Regions from separate parts of the Acidovorax facilis genome, predicted to be linked through region 1. Evidence: predicted binding sites of a transcription regulator. Region 1 holds the regulator's gene; each other region holds the start of a gene.

Evidence for each region. The regulator sigma-54, encoded in region 1, starts transcription at its own class of promoters, with help from an activator protein. The targets are predictions, from matches to a motif close to TGGCANGNAANCTGCTTT.
Region 2: ACQ4MJ_RS19925 (TorF family putative porin) is a predicted target of sigma-54. The motif match lies at 1,913-1,930, and genes of this name have one in related genera.
Region 3: nirB (nitrite reductase large subunit NirB) is a predicted target of sigma-54. The motif match lies at 1,715-1,732, and genes of this name have one in related genera.
Region 4: ACQ4MJ_RS21770 (KpsF/GutQ family sugar-phosphate isomerase) is a predicted target of sigma-54. The motif match lies at 1,180-1,197, and genes of this name have one in related genera.

What each region holds. Positions count from the first base shown of each region.
Region 1 covers NZ_CP192460.1:5,134,239-5,138,276, forward strand. The annotation lists gene ACQ4MJ_RS23520 (thiol:disulfide interchange protein DsbA/DsbL) at 1-136, shown strand, start outside; gene lptA (lipopolysaccharide transport periplasmic protein LptA) at 245-898, shown strand; gene lptB (LPS export ABC transporter ATP-binding protein) at 910-1,707, shown strand; gene ACQ4MJ_RS23535 (RNA polymerase factor sigma-54) at 1,707-3,296, shown strand; gene ACQ4MJ_RS23540 (acyl-CoA thioesterase) at 3,364-3,846, shown strand; gene ACQ4MJ_RS23545 (THUMP domain-containing class I SAM-dependent RNA methyltransferase) at 3,843-4,038, shown strand, end outside.
Region 2 covers NZ_CP192460.1:4,341,084-4,345,121, reverse strand. The annotation lists gene ACQ4MJ_RS19935 (MarR family winged helix-turn-helix transcriptional regulator) at 1-31, opposite strand, end outside; gene ACQ4MJ_RS19930 (YifB family Mg chelatase-like AAA ATPase) at 198-1,742, opposite strand; gene ACQ4MJ_RS19925 (TorF family putative porin) at 1,967-2,698, shown strand; gene glnK (P-II family nitrogen regulator) at 2,745-3,083, shown strand; gene amt (ammonium transporter) at 3,120-4,038, shown strand, end outside.
Region 3 covers NZ_CP192460.1:2,955,971-2,960,008, forward strand. The annotation lists gene ACQ4MJ_RS13550 (protein kinase domain-containing protein) at 1-1,552, opposite strand, end outside; gene nirB (nitrite reductase large subunit NirB) at 1,906-4,038, shown strand, end outside.
Region 4 covers NZ_CP192460.1:4,745,608-4,749,645, forward strand. The annotation lists gene ACQ4MJ_RS21765 (monovalent cation:proton antiporter family protein) at 1-1,107, opposite strand, end outside; gene ACQ4MJ_RS21770 (KpsF/GutQ family sugar-phosphate isomerase) at 1,233-2,234, shown strand; gene ACQ4MJ_RS21775 (KdsC family phosphatase) at 2,355-2,918, shown strand; gene lptC (LPS export ABC transporter periplasmic protein LptC) at 2,986-3,609, shown strand; gene ACQ4MJ_RS21785 (SDR family oxidoreductase) at 3,637-4,038, shown strand, end outside.

The DNA of each region.
Region 1 (4,038 bases):
GGACGCCTACGGTGTGGAGGGCGTGCCCTCGATGGGTGTGGCGGGCAAGTTCTACACCGATGGCACCATGGCGGGCAGCATGCAAAACGTGCTGCAGGTGGTGGAACATCTGGCGGCAGTGGCCCGCAAAGGCTGACGGTTTTCGCCCGGCCGCCGGTTCCCATTGGCAAAAGCCCGCACATGCGGGCTTTTTTCATGGAGGAACGCGACGGGGTGGCTACAATGATTGCAAGATTCGTGCCCTATGAACCATCGCCTCCTTCCGATCCTCCTGCTCGCGGCCCTGGCCTGCACCTTCGGTGTGGCCCATGCCGAAAAGGCCGACCGCGCCAAGCCCATGAACATCGAGGCGGACGCTTTGCGCCACGATGAACTCAAGCAGACCAGCGTGTTCTCTGGCCGCGTGGTCATGACCAAGGGCTCCATCGTGCTGCGCGGCGCGCGGCTGGATGTGCGCCAGGATGCCGATGGCTACCAGTACGGTGTGGTCACGGCAGAGCCCGGCAAGCGCGCCTTCTTCCGGCAAAAGCGCGACACCCTGCCGGGAGCACCCGAGGAGTTCATTGAAGGCGAGAGCGAAGTCATCGAGTACGACGGCAAGGCCGACAACGTCCGCTTCATCACCCGTGCCGAGCTGCGCCGCTACCGGGGCGCTGTGCTCAGCGACGAGATCACCGGCGCCGTGATTGTCTACAACAACCTGACCGACGTGTTCTCCGTGGACGGAAAGCGCACCGCCACCAACGCTGCGGGCGATGCCCCCGCACCGGGCAGCCGCGTGCGCGCCGTGCTGGCCCCCAAAGATCCACCGCCCGCTGCGGCGGCCCCCGAGGCGGCGTCCCCGGCCTCAGCCCCGGCGCTGCGCCCCAGCAACAGCCTTGGCGGCGGCGCCAAGTGAGTGGGCCCGCTGTGAGTACCGGCCCTGACACTCAGGCGGGTAGCCGCCTGGGGCCTGATTCCCAGGCGGGCAGCCGCCTGGAGGTGCAGCACCTGGCGAAGTCTTATGGCAGCCGCAAGGTCGTCAAGGACGTTTCGCTGGTCGTGCAAAAAGGTGAGGTCGTGGGGCTGCTCGGCCCCAACGGCGCGGGCAAGACCACCTCGTTCTACATGATCGTGGGCCTGGTGCGCAGCGACGAGGGAGACATCCGCATCGACGGCCAATCGGTGGCCCACATGCCCATCCACCGGCGCTCGCGCCTGGGCCTGTCGTACCTGCCGCAGGAAGCCTCGATCTTTCGCAAACTCACAGTCGAAGAGAACGTGCGCGCCGTGCTGGAACTGCAGCGTGGTGATGACGGCCAGCCGCTCTCGCGCGACGCCATCGAGGAGCGCCTGACGGCCCTGCTGCAGGAGCTGCGCGTGGACCACCTGCGCGCCTCGCCCGCCATGGCCCTGTCCGGCGGCGAGCGCCGCCGCGTCGAGATTGCCCGGGCCCTGGCCACTCAACCGCGTTTCATCCTGCTGGACGAGCCCTTTGCCGGCATCGACCCCATTGCCGTGATCGAGATCCAGCGCATCATCGGCTTCCTGAAGGCGCGGGGCATTGGTGTGCTCATCACCGACCACAATGTGCGCGAAACCCTGGGCATCTGCGACCACGCCTTCATCATCAGCGATGGCCGCGTGCTCGCGCAGGGCACGCCGTCCGAGATCGTGGACAACGCCGAGGTACGACGTGTTTACCTTGGCGAACACTTCAGGATGTGATGAAGCCTGGACTCTCGCTGCGCGTCTCGCAGCATCTTGCATTGACCCCCCAGCTTCAGCAGTCCATCCGGCTGCTGCAGTTGTCCACGCTCGAACTCTCGCAGGAAGTCGAGCAGATGCTCGACGAAAACCCGTTCCTCGAACGCAATGCCGACGAAGCTCCGCGCGAGGAGTTTGGCCTGGAAGCCGCCGACACGCCCGCGCAGCCTGATGAGTACAGTGCTGATGATGCTATATTTTCAGGAGCTAGCAGCGCAAGCAGCACAAGCGCTGAAGGCCAAAATGATGCTGAAGCACCGAGTGCTGGCGCTGACGAGCCTGACTGGAGCGGTGACGGCACGGTAGAAATGGCGCCCAACGACGCGGAGTGGGGCGGGGATGCGCCCGCCCGCAACCGCAACGACTCCGAAGGCGACGAGGCCGACGCCACCGAGCTGGCCCGTTCGCATGAATCGCTGACCGCCTTTTTGCACCGTCAGGCGCTGGCGCTGCGCTTGTCCGAGATCGACCGCGCCGCGCTGCGTTTTCTCATTGAATCGCTCAACGACGACGGCTACCTCGAAGAGCCGCTGGAAGAGCTGGCCATCAGCCTGGCCGGGCCGGACGACCTGGAGCAAATCGAAGAGCTGGTGCACCGCTTCACCGTGGCCCAGCGCCTGCTGCAAAGCCTGGAGCCCACCGGCGTGGGTGCGCGCAACCTGGCCGAATGCCTGACGCTGCAGCTCACGGCGCTGGCTGCCGACGAGGACAGCGATGCTGACCCCGACACGGTGCAGACCGCGCTGCGCATTTGTCAGCAGCCGCTGGAGATGCTGGCCCGCCGCGATATCCGCCGCCTGACGCAGCTGTGTGGCGACGGCGAAGAGCGCACCCGCGCCGCCATGGCGCTGATCGCTCGCCTGGAGCCTCGCCCCGGCCGTCGCTTTGCCGACGTGGAGCGCAACATCATCATTCCCGATGTCATCGTGCGCAAAGCCGGGCGTGCCAATGGACGCGATGGCCAGCACAACTTCATCGTCAGCCTCAACCCCGATGTGATGCCGCGCCTGCGCGTGCACGACATCTATGCTGGCGCCCTGCGCGGCCACAAGGGCGGCGAGGGCCACCAGGGCATGCAGCAGCGCCTGCAGGAGGCCCGCTGGTTCATCAAGAACATCCAGCAGCGCTTTGACACCATCCTGCGCGTCTCGCGCGCCATCGTGGAGCGGCAAAAAAGCTTCTTCACCCACGGCGAGTTGGCCATGCGCCCGCTGGTGCTGCGCGACATCGCCGACGAACTGGGCCTGCACGAATCCACCATCAGCCGCGTGACCACCGCCAAATACATGGCCACGCCAATTGGCACGTATGAGCTGAAGTACTTCTTTGGCTCGGGCCTGGGTACCGAGACCGGCGGCAACGCGTCCAGCACCGCCGTGCGCGCCCTCATCAAGCAGTTTGTGGCCGCAGAAAGCCCCGCCAAGCCGCTGTCCGACAGCCAGATCGCCGAGATGCTCAAGGAACAGGGCATCGAGTGCGCACGCCGCACCGTGGCCAAGTACCGCGAGGCGCTCAAGATCGCGCCGGCCAACCTGCGCAAGGCGCTGTAGGTACCCCGGTTGGGGGCGCATGGCTCGCCCTGTTTGAATTTTTCGTTTTTCTATCCGCCACCCCACCATGGCCCGCATCGTCTTCGACCTCCCCCCGCACTTCGGCTTTGCCACCGAGCTGCAGATCTACATCAGCCACGTCAACCAAGGCGGGCACCTGGACAACGCGCAACTGCTGAGCCTGGTCTCTGAAGCGCGGGTGCGCTTCTTCCAGTCGCTGGGCTACCCCGAGGCCGACGTGGGCGGGCTGTCCATCGTGGTCGGCGACATCGTGGCGCAGTACAAGTCCGAAGGTTTCCACGGTGAAACCATGCGCGTGGAGATGGCGCCTGCGGACTTCAACCGCTATGGGTTTGACCTGGTGTTTTGCATGACCGAGAAGACCTCAGGCCGCGAGGTGGCGCGCGGCAAGATCGGCATCGTCTTCATCGGCAAGGCCGACCGCAAGGTGGCGCCGATCCCCGAATCCATCCGCCAATTGCTGCTGGCCCGCGCGGGAACGCCGGATTCCCACGCATTGTCTGAGCGCGTATCCTCCCCATCGACATGAACCAACTCCAACTTTTTCTCCCCTGCGCCGCTGGTGTGGAGGGCTTTCTGGCCGACGAGGTGCATGGCATCACCGGCCTCACGGGGCAAGACCTGCTCGTCGGCCGCGGCGGCGTGCTGCTGCGCGCCTCGTGGCGCGAGGCGCTGCTGCTCAACCTGCACAGCCGACTGGCCCAGCGCGTACTGGTGCAGT
Region 2 (4,038 bases), 790 kb from region 1:
TGGTCTTTTTGGTGGGGCGAACGCTGGACATGGGGTGATTGTGGCGGGGGGTGGGCGCGGGTTGGCAGCAGGTTGCACGGAAATTTGATTCAAATCAGCCGCTAGCGCTTATTTGACGGATATGTATTGCTATAAAAATTATAGTAATTGATGTGTGGCAGGCGACACACACGGTGCAGCATCGGCGCCTGTGGCTCTCAGACGGGGCTGCGCAGCACGCGCCGGTATTGCACGGCCTCGGCCACATGGCCCACTTCGGTCGAGGGTGCACCCGCCAGGTCGGCAATGGTGCGCGCGACCTTCAGCGCACGGTGCGTGCTGCGGGCCGACCAGCCCAGGCGGGCGGCGGCGGTGTTGAGGAATTTGGCGGCGGCATCCTGCAGGTGCAGGTGGGTGTCGATCTCCTGGCCCTGCAGCGCCTGGTTGGTCTTGCCTTGCCGTGCCAGTGCCCCGGCGCGGGCCTGCGCCACGCGTTCGCGGATCGCCTCGCTGGCTTCGCCCGCGGGTGCCTGCACCAGCTGGTCGGCGGGCAGGGCGGGCACCTCCACATGCAGGTCAATGCGGTCCAGCAGCGGGCCGCTGAGCTTGGCTTGGTAGCGGTTCACCTGGTCGGGCGTGCAGCGGCACGCGCGCTGGGTGGAGCCCAGGTAGCCGCAGGGGCAGGGGTTCATGGCCGCAATCATCTGGAACCGGGCGGGGAAATCCGCACGCTGCGCCGCTCTGGAGATGGTGATATGTCCTGTCTCCAGCGGTTCGCGCAGGGCCTCCAGCGCAGCGCGCGGAAACTCGGGCAGTTCGTCCAGAAACAAGATTCCGTTGTGCGCCAACGAAATTTCGCCGGGCCTGGGGGGTGATCCGCCACCCACCAGGGCCACTGCGCTGGCGGTGTGGTGTGGCGCGGCTGTGGGCCTGTGGCCCCACTGGTCGGTGCGAAAGCGCCCGGCCAGGCTGGCAATGGCGGCGCTCTCCAGCGCCTCGTCCACGGTCATCGCGGGCAGCAGCCCCGCAAACCGCAGCGCCAGCATCGACTTGCCCGACCCCGGCGGCCCGGCCATGAGCACGCTGTGCCCGCCAGCGGCAGCAATCTCGAGCGCGCGTTTGGCGCTGGCCTGGCCTTTCACGTCGCACATGTCGGGGCCTGCTGTGCTCGCCGCCATGGGGGTGGCCTGCAGGCGGGTCCAGCCGTCGTTGGCCACGTCGGCATCGCCCGCAGCCACGCTGCCCGGCGGCAGGAAGGCGCGCACCACATCCAGAAGATGCCGTGCGCGCACCACCTGCGCGGCGGGCACCAGGGCGGCCTCTTCAGCGCTGCCGGGGGGCAGCACCAGTTGCGCGGTGATCTGCTGGGTCTGCAGCGCCAGACTGGTGGCCAGCGCGCCGCGCACGGGGCGCAGTTCGCCCGACAGCGACAGCTCGCCCGCAAACTCATAGCCCGCCAGACGGCTTGCGTCCACCTGCCCGCTGGCGGCGAGGATGCCCAGTGCAATCGGCAGATCGAAGCGCCCTGAGTCCTTGGGCAGATCGGCTGGTGCCAGGTTTACCGTGATGCGCTTGTTATGCGGGAACTCCAGCCCCGCGTTCTGCAGCGCCGAGCGCACCCGTTCGCGGGCCTCCTTGACCTCCACCTCGGCCAGGCCCACCAGCGTGAAGCTGGGCAAACCATTGGCCAGATGCACTTCGACGGTGACAGAAGGCGCCTGCAGCCCCAGAAGGGCGCGGCTTTGCACCAAAGCAAGACTCATGAAGCGGTTTCTCCCCAGATGGGTGCGTTTTATGGTTTTTTAGCGCGGCCCTGTTGTGTAGTGCACCAACAAGGTGCAACATGGTCCGCGCGCACACCGTCACTGTACTTGGGGATCGGTGTAACGCAACGCAACGGCGATGTGAAGGCGATGCAATGGTTGCACTGGCGTGGCACGGTCCGTGCTTAAAACGCTCGTCCCTACTTTGTCCAACCGGAGGAAACATGACCCGCGCCATCATCAAGACCCTGGGCGTTGCCCTTGTTGCAACCCTTCCCATGCTGGCCAGTGCCCAGCTCACCGGCAATGTCAGCCTGACCACCAACTACAAGTTCCGTGGCCAGGACCAGGACGTTTCCAAGTCCAAAGCGGTCAAGCCTGCACTGCAAGGCGGTTTTGACTACGCCTTCGGCGACACCGGCTGGTACGTGGGCAACTGGAACTCCAGCGTGGACTGGCTGGCCAACAACTCGCTCGAATCCGACCTGTACGGCGGCTACAAGTTCAAGGCTGGCGGCGCCGACCTGGACGTGGGCGCCCTGACCTACATCTACCCTGGCAACAGCAACGGCAACACCACCGAGCTGTATGGCGCGGCCACCATGGGCCCCTTCACTGCCAAGTATTCGCACACCATCTCCAAGGACTACTTCGGCTTTGCCGGCGCCAAGGCTGGCTCGGGCCTGAAGGGCCGCAACACCGGCTACCTGAACTTCGCGTTTGCGCAGGAAGTGGCCCCCAGCATCACAGTGAAGGCCTCGGTCGGCTTCACGCGCTTTGCCAGCGACATCAAGGACCTGGGCGTGCCCAACTACATGGACTACAGCGTGGGCGGTGCCTACGACTTCGGCGGTGGCCTGTCGCTGGGCGCTGCCGTGGTGGGTGCCAACAAGAAGGCCTTCTTTGGCCACGTCAACAAGTCGCGCGTGATCGTCACGCTCACCAAAACCCTGTAAGCAAGTCTCAATGGGCGCTTGCTGCGCCCATGTCGGAGGAACCAAAATGAAAATGGTGACAGCCATCATCAAGCCCTTCAAGCTGGACGAGGTGCGTGAAGCGCTTTCGGACATCGGCGTGCAAGGCATCACGGTCACTGAGGTCAAGGGCTTTGGCCGCCAGAAGGGCCACACCGAGCTGTACCGCGGCGCGGAATACGTGGTTGACTTCCTGCCCAAGGTCAAGATCGAAGCCGCTGTGGCGGACGACCTCGTGGACCGCGTGATCGAGTCCATCGAAAGCGCCGCCCGCACCGGCAAGATCGGCGACGGCAAGATCTTCGTGACCCACCTGGAGCAGGTGGTGCGCATCCGCACTGGCGAAACCGGCAAGGAAGCGCTGTAAGGGCGCGGCCGTACTACATCCAAGAAGAGAAACGCCATGAAAAAACTGCTTGCTTCCTTCATTCTGGGGCTGGGTCTGCTGACCATGGGCAACTTGTCCCTGGCACAGGCGCCCGCCGCCTCCGAGCCGGCTGCTGCCGCTCCTGCCGCAGAAGCCCCGGCTCCTGCTGCTGCCGCAGCCCCCGCAGCGGCAGCGGCCGCCGCTCCCGCAGCTGCCGCCGAGGCACCCGCTCCTGTCCCCAACAAGGGTGACACCGCCTGGATGATGACCTCCACCATCCTCGTGATCCTGATGGTCCTGCCCGGCCTGGCGCTGTTCTACGGTGGCCTGGTGCGCAGCAAGAACATGCTGTCCGTGCTGATGCAGGTGATGGTCACGTTCTCGATGATCGTGGTGCTGTGGTTCATCTACGGCTACAGCCTGGCCTTCACCGAAGGCGGCGCGTTCATCGGTGGCTTTGACCGCCTGTTCATGAAAGGCATCTGGGACAACGCCGCAGGCACGTTTGCCAACGCGGCCACGTTCAGCAAGGGTGTCGTGATTCCAGAAGTGGTGTTCGCCGCCTTCCAGGCCACGTTCGCCGGCATCACCTGCGCCCTGATCGTCGGTGCGTTCGCAGAGCGCATCAAGTTCAGCGCCGTCATGATGTTCATGGTGCTGTGGTTCACCTTCAGCTACCTGCCTATTGCCCACATGGTGTGGTTCTGGATGGGCCCTGACGCCTACGCCTCCAAGGAAGTGGCCGACGCCATGACCGGCAAGGCTGGCCAGATCTGGCAGTGGGGTGCTCTGGACTTCGCTGGCGGTACCGTGGTGCACATCAACGCCGCTGTGGCGGGCCTGGTGGGCGCGTTCATGGTGGGCAAGCGCATCGGTTACGGCAAGGAAGCCATGGCGCCTCACAGCCTGACGCTGACCATGGTCGGTGCCTCGCTGCTGTGGGTGGGCTGGTTCG
Region 3 (4,038 bases), 2.2 Mb from region 1:
GGGCAATCTGGTCGAGCCAGATCGGCACGCCCGGGTTGTGGCGGCTGGGGGGCACCGGGTCGCGGTGGTAGCGGCCCAGCTGGTACTGCACCACCTCGCCATAGGGCAGGCGCCCGTGGCTGAGCAGCTGGTACAGCGTGACCCCCAGCGCAAACAGGTCGCTGCCCGCGTCGGGCAACTGACCGGAGGGGTCGCCGCCCTTTTCATAGCCCGGCCACTGCTCCGGGTTCATGTAGCTGGGGGTTCCGGCGTGCAGGCGGCGGGTGGCCTCGGGCTCGCGGCCTGAGAGGGCCACGCCCAGGTCCAGCACACGCAGCACCCCGTCGTCGCCCAGGTGCAGGTTGTCGGGCTTGATGTCGCGGTGCACCACGCCCTGGCGGTGCAGCCAGCCCAGCACGCGCGCGGCCTGCACGGTCACCGTCACAACCTGCCCCACGGCCAGGTGCTGGCGATGGCGCAGGCGCTGCCCCAGCGTGTCGCCGGAATGCCAGTCGTACAGCAGGTAAAACGCGCTGGCTGCGGCGCCATCGCCAAAGCCGCCGTCTCCCACCGGCCAGTCGTTGAGCCTCGCCAGATGGGCGGCGGCCTGGCCCGACTGCATGCGCCGCGCCACCCAGGCCTCGTGCGCCAGCGTGGCGCGTTCTTCGGCGTCGTGGGCGCGCGCGGGCAGCAGGGTCTTGAGGGCATACAGCCGCTGCGTGGCCCCGTCGCGCACCTGGTACAGCCGGTGGATGCCGTTGTCGGCCACGATGGCTGTCACCGTGAGGCCGTCCACGGTGTCGCCCACCTTGAGCAGGGGCAGCACGGGCAGGTCCTGGGCGCGGCGCGATTCGTCTTGCAGCGTGGCCTCCAGCGCGCCCTGCACCCGCACCACCAGCGCGGTCACGTTGTCGCTGCTGCCACGGCGCAGGGCAACCTGCACCAGCTCGTCGGTGAGCGCCTGGGCCGGTATCTCCTGGCGCAGCAGCTGGCGCAGTTCGCGCTCGGGCACGCTGCCGTGCACGCCGTCCGACAGCAGCACAAACAGGTCGCCGCTGCGCAGCTCGCCCTGGCTGTAGTCCACCACCACGTGGTCGTCCAGGCCCATGGCGCGGGTGAGCTGGTGCCTGAGATCGTGCTGCGCCATGACGTGGTCGGTGGTCAGCTGCTGCAGGCGGCCCTCGCGCACCAGGTAGGCGCGCGTGTCTCCCACATGGGCCAGCGTGTAGGACTGGCCACACAGCACCAGCGCGGTCAGCGTGGTCAACCCCACCGCAGGCTGGCGGCGCCGGTTCATGGAGGCGAGCCAGCCGTTGTGTGCGGACAGGATGCGGTCCAGCGCCACCGTGGTGTCCCAGGTGTCGGGCGTGGCGAAGTAGTCGTTCACCAGCGTGTTCACTGAAGTCTGGGCGGCCTCGCGGCCATTGCCGCCGGTGCTCACGCCGTCGGCGATGGCCGCGATGGCTCCGCGCTCACGGTCGCGCCCCTGGCCCAGCACGAGCGCGGCGAAGTCTTCGTTCACCTCCTTGCGCCCAGCCTGCGAGGTGTGGCCGAAATCCAGTTCAAAAGTCATGCACCAGCTCCTTGCAGGTTCCGTGCCCAAGGTGGTGCACCCCGCGCCAGACAAGGGCATACCCCCGTGGCGCCTGCGCAGAGCCGGGGCAGCACTGCACCACCCCCCACACGCGGGTCTCAAAACACCCCCAGAAGCCGCCCCACCTCAGTGCAAATCGACTGGCACAAGCATTGCTTAACTCCAGCAACGACCCCACAGGGTCACGCAATCCACCCGTGCAATGGCGCAGGGGTGGATTGCCCGGACGAAGGCGTCCGCACATGCGGTTTCGACAGGAATTCGAAACGGCATCGTGTGGACGCCTTTTTTGTTTTTCGAATCGCCCAGGCGATAGAACCGACGGAGTCACGATGAAAAAGCTCAAGCTGGTGATGGTAGGAAACGGCATGGCCGGTGTGCGCACGCTGGAAGAGCTGCTCAAGATTGCCCCTGATCTTTACGACATCACGGTGTTTGGGGCCGAGCCCCACCCCAACTACAACCGCATCCTGCTCTCGCCCGTGCTGGCCGGCGAGCAGACCATCGACGAGATCATTCTGAACGATTGGTCCTGGTATGCCGACAATCACATCACGCTGCACACCGGTTTTACGGTGACCGACGTGGACCGCGTGCGCCGCGTGGTCAGCGCCACCAGCAAGGATGGCACGGTGGTCACCGCCGAATACGACCGACTGATCCTCGCCACAGGCTCCAACCCCTTCATCCTGCCCATCCCCGGCAAAGACTTGCAGGGCGTGTTGGCCTACCGCGACATTGCCGACACACAGGCCATGATCGACGCGGCCGCCACGTACAAGCATGCCGTGGTCATCGGCGGCGGCCTGCTGGGCCTGGAGGCCGCCAACGGCCTGATGAAGCGCGGCATGCAAGTGAGCGTGGTGCATGTGGGCGACTGGCTGATGGAACGGCAGCTGGACGACGTGGCCGGGAAGATGCTGCAAAAGTCGCTGCAGGAGCGCGGCATGCAGTTCTTGATGAAAGCACAAACACAAGTGCTGGTGGGCAACGCCGAAGGCCGCGTGGCCAGCGTGAAGTTCAAGGACGGCACCGAGGTGCCTGCCGACCTGGTGGTGATGGCCGTGGGCATCCGCCCCAACACCGCCCTGGCCGAAAAGATGCGCCTGCACGTGAACCGCGGCATTGTGGTCAGCGACACGCTGCAGACCACCACCGACGCCCGCATCTACGCCGTGGGCGAATGCGCCGCGCACCGGGGCATTGCCTATGGCCTGGTGGCCCCGCTGTTCGAGCAGGGCAAGGTGCTGGCCAACCATTTGGCCGAATTCGGCATCGGCCGCTACCAGGGCTCGCTCACGTCCACCAAGCTCAAGGTGACGGGCATCGACCTGTTCTCGGCCGGAGACTTTCAAGGAGGAGACGACACCGAGGAGATCGTGATGAGCGACCCCTTCGGTGGCGTGTACAAAAAGCTCGTCATCAAAGACGACAAGCTCGTGGGCGCCTGCCTGTATGGCGACACTGTGGACGGCAGCTGGTACTTCAAGCTGCTGCGCGATGGCCGCAGCGTGACTGACATCCGCGACAAGCTGATGTTTGGCGAATCGCACCTGGGCGACACCGGCCACCAGGGCCAGAGCAAGGCTGCCGCCATGCAGGACAGCGACGAGGTATGCGGCTGCAACGGCGTGACCAAGGGCGCCATCTGCAAGGCCATCAAGGACAAAGGCCTGTTCACACTGGATGAAGTACGCAAGCATACGAAGGCCAGCGCCAGCTGTGGCTCGTGCACGGGGCTGGTGGAACAGATCATCATGTTCACCGCCGGTGGCGACTACAGCGCCACGCCCAAGACCAAGGCCATCTGCGGCTGCACCGACCACGGCCACCAGGCCGTGCGTGACGCGATCCGCGGCAGCAAGCTGGTCAGCATTGCCGAGGTGTTCAAGTTCATGGAATGGAAGACGCCCAACGGCTGCGCCACCTGCCGCCCGGCGGTCAATTACTACCTCATCAGCACCTGGCCGAAAGAAGCCAAGGACGACCCGCAAAGCCGCTTCATCAACGAACGCAGCCACGCCAACATCCAGAAAGACGGCACCTACAGCGTGATCCCCCGCATGTGGGGCGGGGAGACCACGGCCGACGAACTGCGCCGCATTGCCGATGCGGTGGACAAATACAAGATCCCCACCGTCAAGGTCACCGGTGGCCAGCGCATCGACCTTCTGGGCGTGAAGAAGGAAGACCTGGTCAATGTGTGGAAGGACATCGGCATGCCCAGCGGCCACGCCTACGCCAAGGCGCTGCGCACCGTGAAGACCTGCGTGGGCAGCGAGTGGTGCCGCATGGGCACGCAAGACAGCACCCAGATGGGCAAGGATCTGGAGCGCGCCATGTGGCGCATGTATGCGCCGCACAAGGTGAAGTTTGCGGTGAGCGGCTGCCCCCGCAACTGCGCCGAGGCGGGCATCAAGGACGTGGGCATCATCGGCGTGGACAGCGGCTGGGAGATGTATGTG
Region 4 (4,038 bases), 390 kb from region 1:
CATGGCCGCCAGGATGGGGTTCATCAGCGCGGGCTGCACCAGCCCGTTGGCCTGCGTGAGCGACAGCAGCACAAATCCGAACTCCCCCGCCTGGGCCAGGTAGAGCCCGGTGCGCAGGGCGACGCCCGTGGTGGCCCCCATGCTGCGGGCCAGCACCAGGATGATCCCCAGCTTGACCACCAGCGGCACCGTCAGCAGGGCCAGCACCAGCGCCCAGCGGTCCACCAGGATGTGCCAGTCCAGCATCATGCCGATGGTGATGAAAAACAGCCCCAGCAGCACGTCGTGAAACGGGCGGATGTCCGTGCCCACCTGGTGCTTGTACTCTGTCTCGGACACCAGCACGCCCGCGATGAAGGCGCCCAGCGCCAAGCTCAGCCCCGCCAGTTCGGTCAGCCAGGCCAGGCCCAGCGTGATCAGCAGCAGGTTGAGCATGAACAGCTCCTCGCTCTTGCGCCGCGCCACCAGCGTGAGCCACCAGCGCATGAACCGCTGCCCGCCCGTGAGCAGAATGCCCACCAGCACCGTGGCCTTGACCAGCGCCCACGCCAGCGCGGTCAGCAGCTGGTCTGACGAGGAACTCAGCGCGGGGATCAACACCAGCAGCGGCACCACGGCCAGATCCTGGAACAGCAGAATGCCCATCACGCGGCGGCCATGTTCGCTTTCGAGCTCGGCCCGCTCGGCCATGAGCTTGACCACAATGGCCGTGCTGCTCATCGCCATCACGCCCGAGAGCGCCAGCGCCGTCTGCCAGCCCATATCCCACACGCCGCCCACCCAGCGGGAGAGCACCAGTGCCGCGCCGGTGACCACCACCATCGTCAGCACCACCTGCATCAGCCCCAGGCCGAACACCTGGCGCCGCATGGCGCGCAGCTTGGGCAGGCTGAACTCCAGCCCGATGGCGAACATCAAGAACACCACGCCAAACTCGCCCAGGTGCCGCACCCCTTCCGAGTTCTGCGTCAGCGCCAGCGCATGGGGGCCAATGAGCACCCCCGCAGCCAGGTAGCCGAGCATGGGTGGCAGCTTGAGGCTGCGGCAGACCACAACACCCAGCACTGCGGCCAACAGGTAAAGCAAGGTGAGGGCGAGTGAGGACATGGTTCGATGCTATCCGAGCCTTCCTGCGGCCCTCGGTGTTTTCTGTCCGAAGCAGGGTCCATGCCAGAGCCAGGGCAAAAAATCTGCCACCCGCGCAGGCATGCCCGGTCGATAGAATCCACCGGATGATCCCTGTGCCCGCCACGCTGCCCCCTTTTGACGCCGAACAGGCCCTGCGCCTGGCCCGCGAGACCTTTGACATTGAGGCGGCGGCGCTGACCGGGCTGGCGGCCCGCGTCGATGGCGTGTTTGCCGAGGCTGTGTTGATGGTGCTGCAGGCCCGTGGCCGTGTGGTGGTGATGGGCATGGGCAAAAGCGGCCACGTGGGCCGCAAGATTGCAGCCACGCTGGCATCTACGGGCACGCCGGCGTTTTTTGTGCACCCGGCCGAGGCCAGCCACGGCGATCTGGGCATGGTCACGGGCGACGACCTGGTCCTGGCGATCTCCAACAGTGGCGAAAGTGGTGAACTGACGGCCATCCTGCCCGTGCTCAAGCGCCTGGGCGCCCCGCTGATCGCGATGACCGGCGGGCTGCAGTCCACGCTCGCCCGCCATGCCGACCTGGTGCTCGACTGCAGCGTGGAGCGTGAGGCCTGTCCCCTGAACCTGGCCCCCACCGCCAGCACCACAGCCCAGCTGGCCATGGGTGACGCGCTGGCCGTAGCCCTGCTCGACGCCCGGGGCTTCCGCCCTGAAGACTTTGCCCGTTCGCACCCTGGCGGTGCGCTGGGGCGCAAGCTGCTCACCCATGTGAGCGATGTCATGCGCACCGGCAGCGAGGTGCCGCGTGTGGCGCCCGACGCCTCCTTCAGCGACCTTATGCGCGAAATGAGTGCCAAGGGCCTGGGCGCCTCGGCCATCGTGGATGCCGCCGGCCAGGTGCTGGGGATCTTCACCGACGGCGACCTGCGCCGCCGCATCGAGGCCGGGGCCGACCTGCGCACGGCCACGGCGGGCCAGGTCATGCACCCCCACCCGCGCCGCATTGCCCCGGATGCCCTTGCGGTGGACGCCGCCGAAATGATGGAGGCGCATGCCATCACCAGCGTGCTGGTGGTGGACGCCGCTGGCCTGCTGACGGGCGTGGTACACATCGGCGACCTGATGCGAGCCAAAGTCATATGACCTCACTTCATATGACCCCCCTGAGTCGCTGCGCGCCTTCCCCCTTAGGGGACGCACCCGGTGGCCCGGCGAAGCCGGTTCCACGGGTGCACTGGTCTTGGCTGTGCCCGTTCGATCTGCATGCCTCTTATTGAAATGACCCTGCCCGTGCTGCAATTTCCCCCCGAGCTGCTGCTGCGCGCCCAGAGCGTGCGTATCGCTTTCTTTGATGTCGATGGCGTTCTGACCGATGGCGGCCTGTATTTCAGCGAATCGGGCGAAACGCTCAAGCGCTTCAATACGCTGGACGGGCATGGGCTCAAGCTGCTGCAAAAGGCAGGCATCACGCCTGCGGTCATCACGGGCCGCGACTCCGCACCGCTGCGCGTGCGCCTGAAGGCGCTGGGGGTCGAACACGCGGTGTTCGGCACCGAAGACAAACGCCCCGCCGCTGAGCAGATGCTGGCCACGCTGGGGCTGGACTGGTCCCAGGCTGCTGCGATGGGTGACGACTGGCCCGACCTGCCGGTGATGCGCCGCAGTGCTTTCGCGTGCGCCCCGGCCAACGCCCAGGCCGAAGTGCGCCACGCCGCCCATTTTGTGACGCAGGCCCGGGGCGGCGATGGTGCCGCGCGCGAACTGTGTGATCTGCTGCTGGTGGCCTCGGGCCGTTATGCCGCACTGCTGGCGGAGTACACCGCATGAACCGGGGTTTTCTGCGCTCTTTCCCCACCTGCCAGGTTGTCGTGCCTAGCCCGGAGGCAACACCGTGATGCGCAACTGGGTCCGCCAGGGCTGGGAACAGTTCTCGCTCTATCTGCCCGTCGTGCTCATGGGGCTGCTGGCGCTGGGCACCTGGTGGCTGGTGCGCAACGCGCCCATGCCCCTGCTGCCTGCCATCGAGCGCCAACAAGGCAACCAGCCCGACTATTTCATGAAGTCGTTCTCGGTAAAAAGCTTTGACGCGAGCGGGCGCCTGCAAAGCGAAGTGCAGGGCGAAGAAGCGCGGCACTACCCCGACTCCGACACGCTGGAGATCGACAAAGCGCGCATGCGCTCGGTGACGCCGCAGGGCCGCCTCACCGTGGCCACGGCAGACCGCGCCCTGACCAACGCCGATGGTTCGGAGGTGCAGCTGTTTGGAAATGCCATCGTCACGCGCGAGCCCCTGCCCGCCAAGCCTGGGTCACCCGCCCAGCCTCGGCTGGAGTTCCGCAGCGAATTCCTGCACGCCTACACCAACACCGAGCGCGTGCGTTCCGACAAGCCCGTCACCCTCACGCGCGGCAATGATCGCTTCACGGCCGACGGCATGGACTACGACAACCTCGACCAGGTGCTGCAGCTGCGCGGACGTGTGCGTGGCGTGCTCCAGCCCGGCGCGGCCAAACCCTAGTACGCGTTGCCCACGTCCCGAACCTGCATGACCACTCCCCTTGTCTTCATCACCGGCGCGTCCAGCGGCATCGGCCAGGCCCTGGCCCTGCGCTTTCACCGGTCGGGCTACCGCCTGGCCCTGGTGGCGCGCCGCACTTCTGAGGTCAAAACATGGGCTAGGGCTCAAGGAATAAGCGCTGACAGCTACGAAATTTATAGTGCAGATGTAGCCGTGACCGACAGCATCGTTGCTGCGGGCCGCGATTGCATCGCACGCCAAGGGGTGCCTGACGTGGTCATTGCCAATGCGGGCATCAGTGTGGGCATGGACACGGCAGTGCGCGACGACATCGACGTGATGGCACGCACCTTTGCCACCAACAACATCGGCGTGGCGGCCACCTTCCATCCCTTTGCGGACGCGATGGCGCAGCGTGGCAGCGGCACG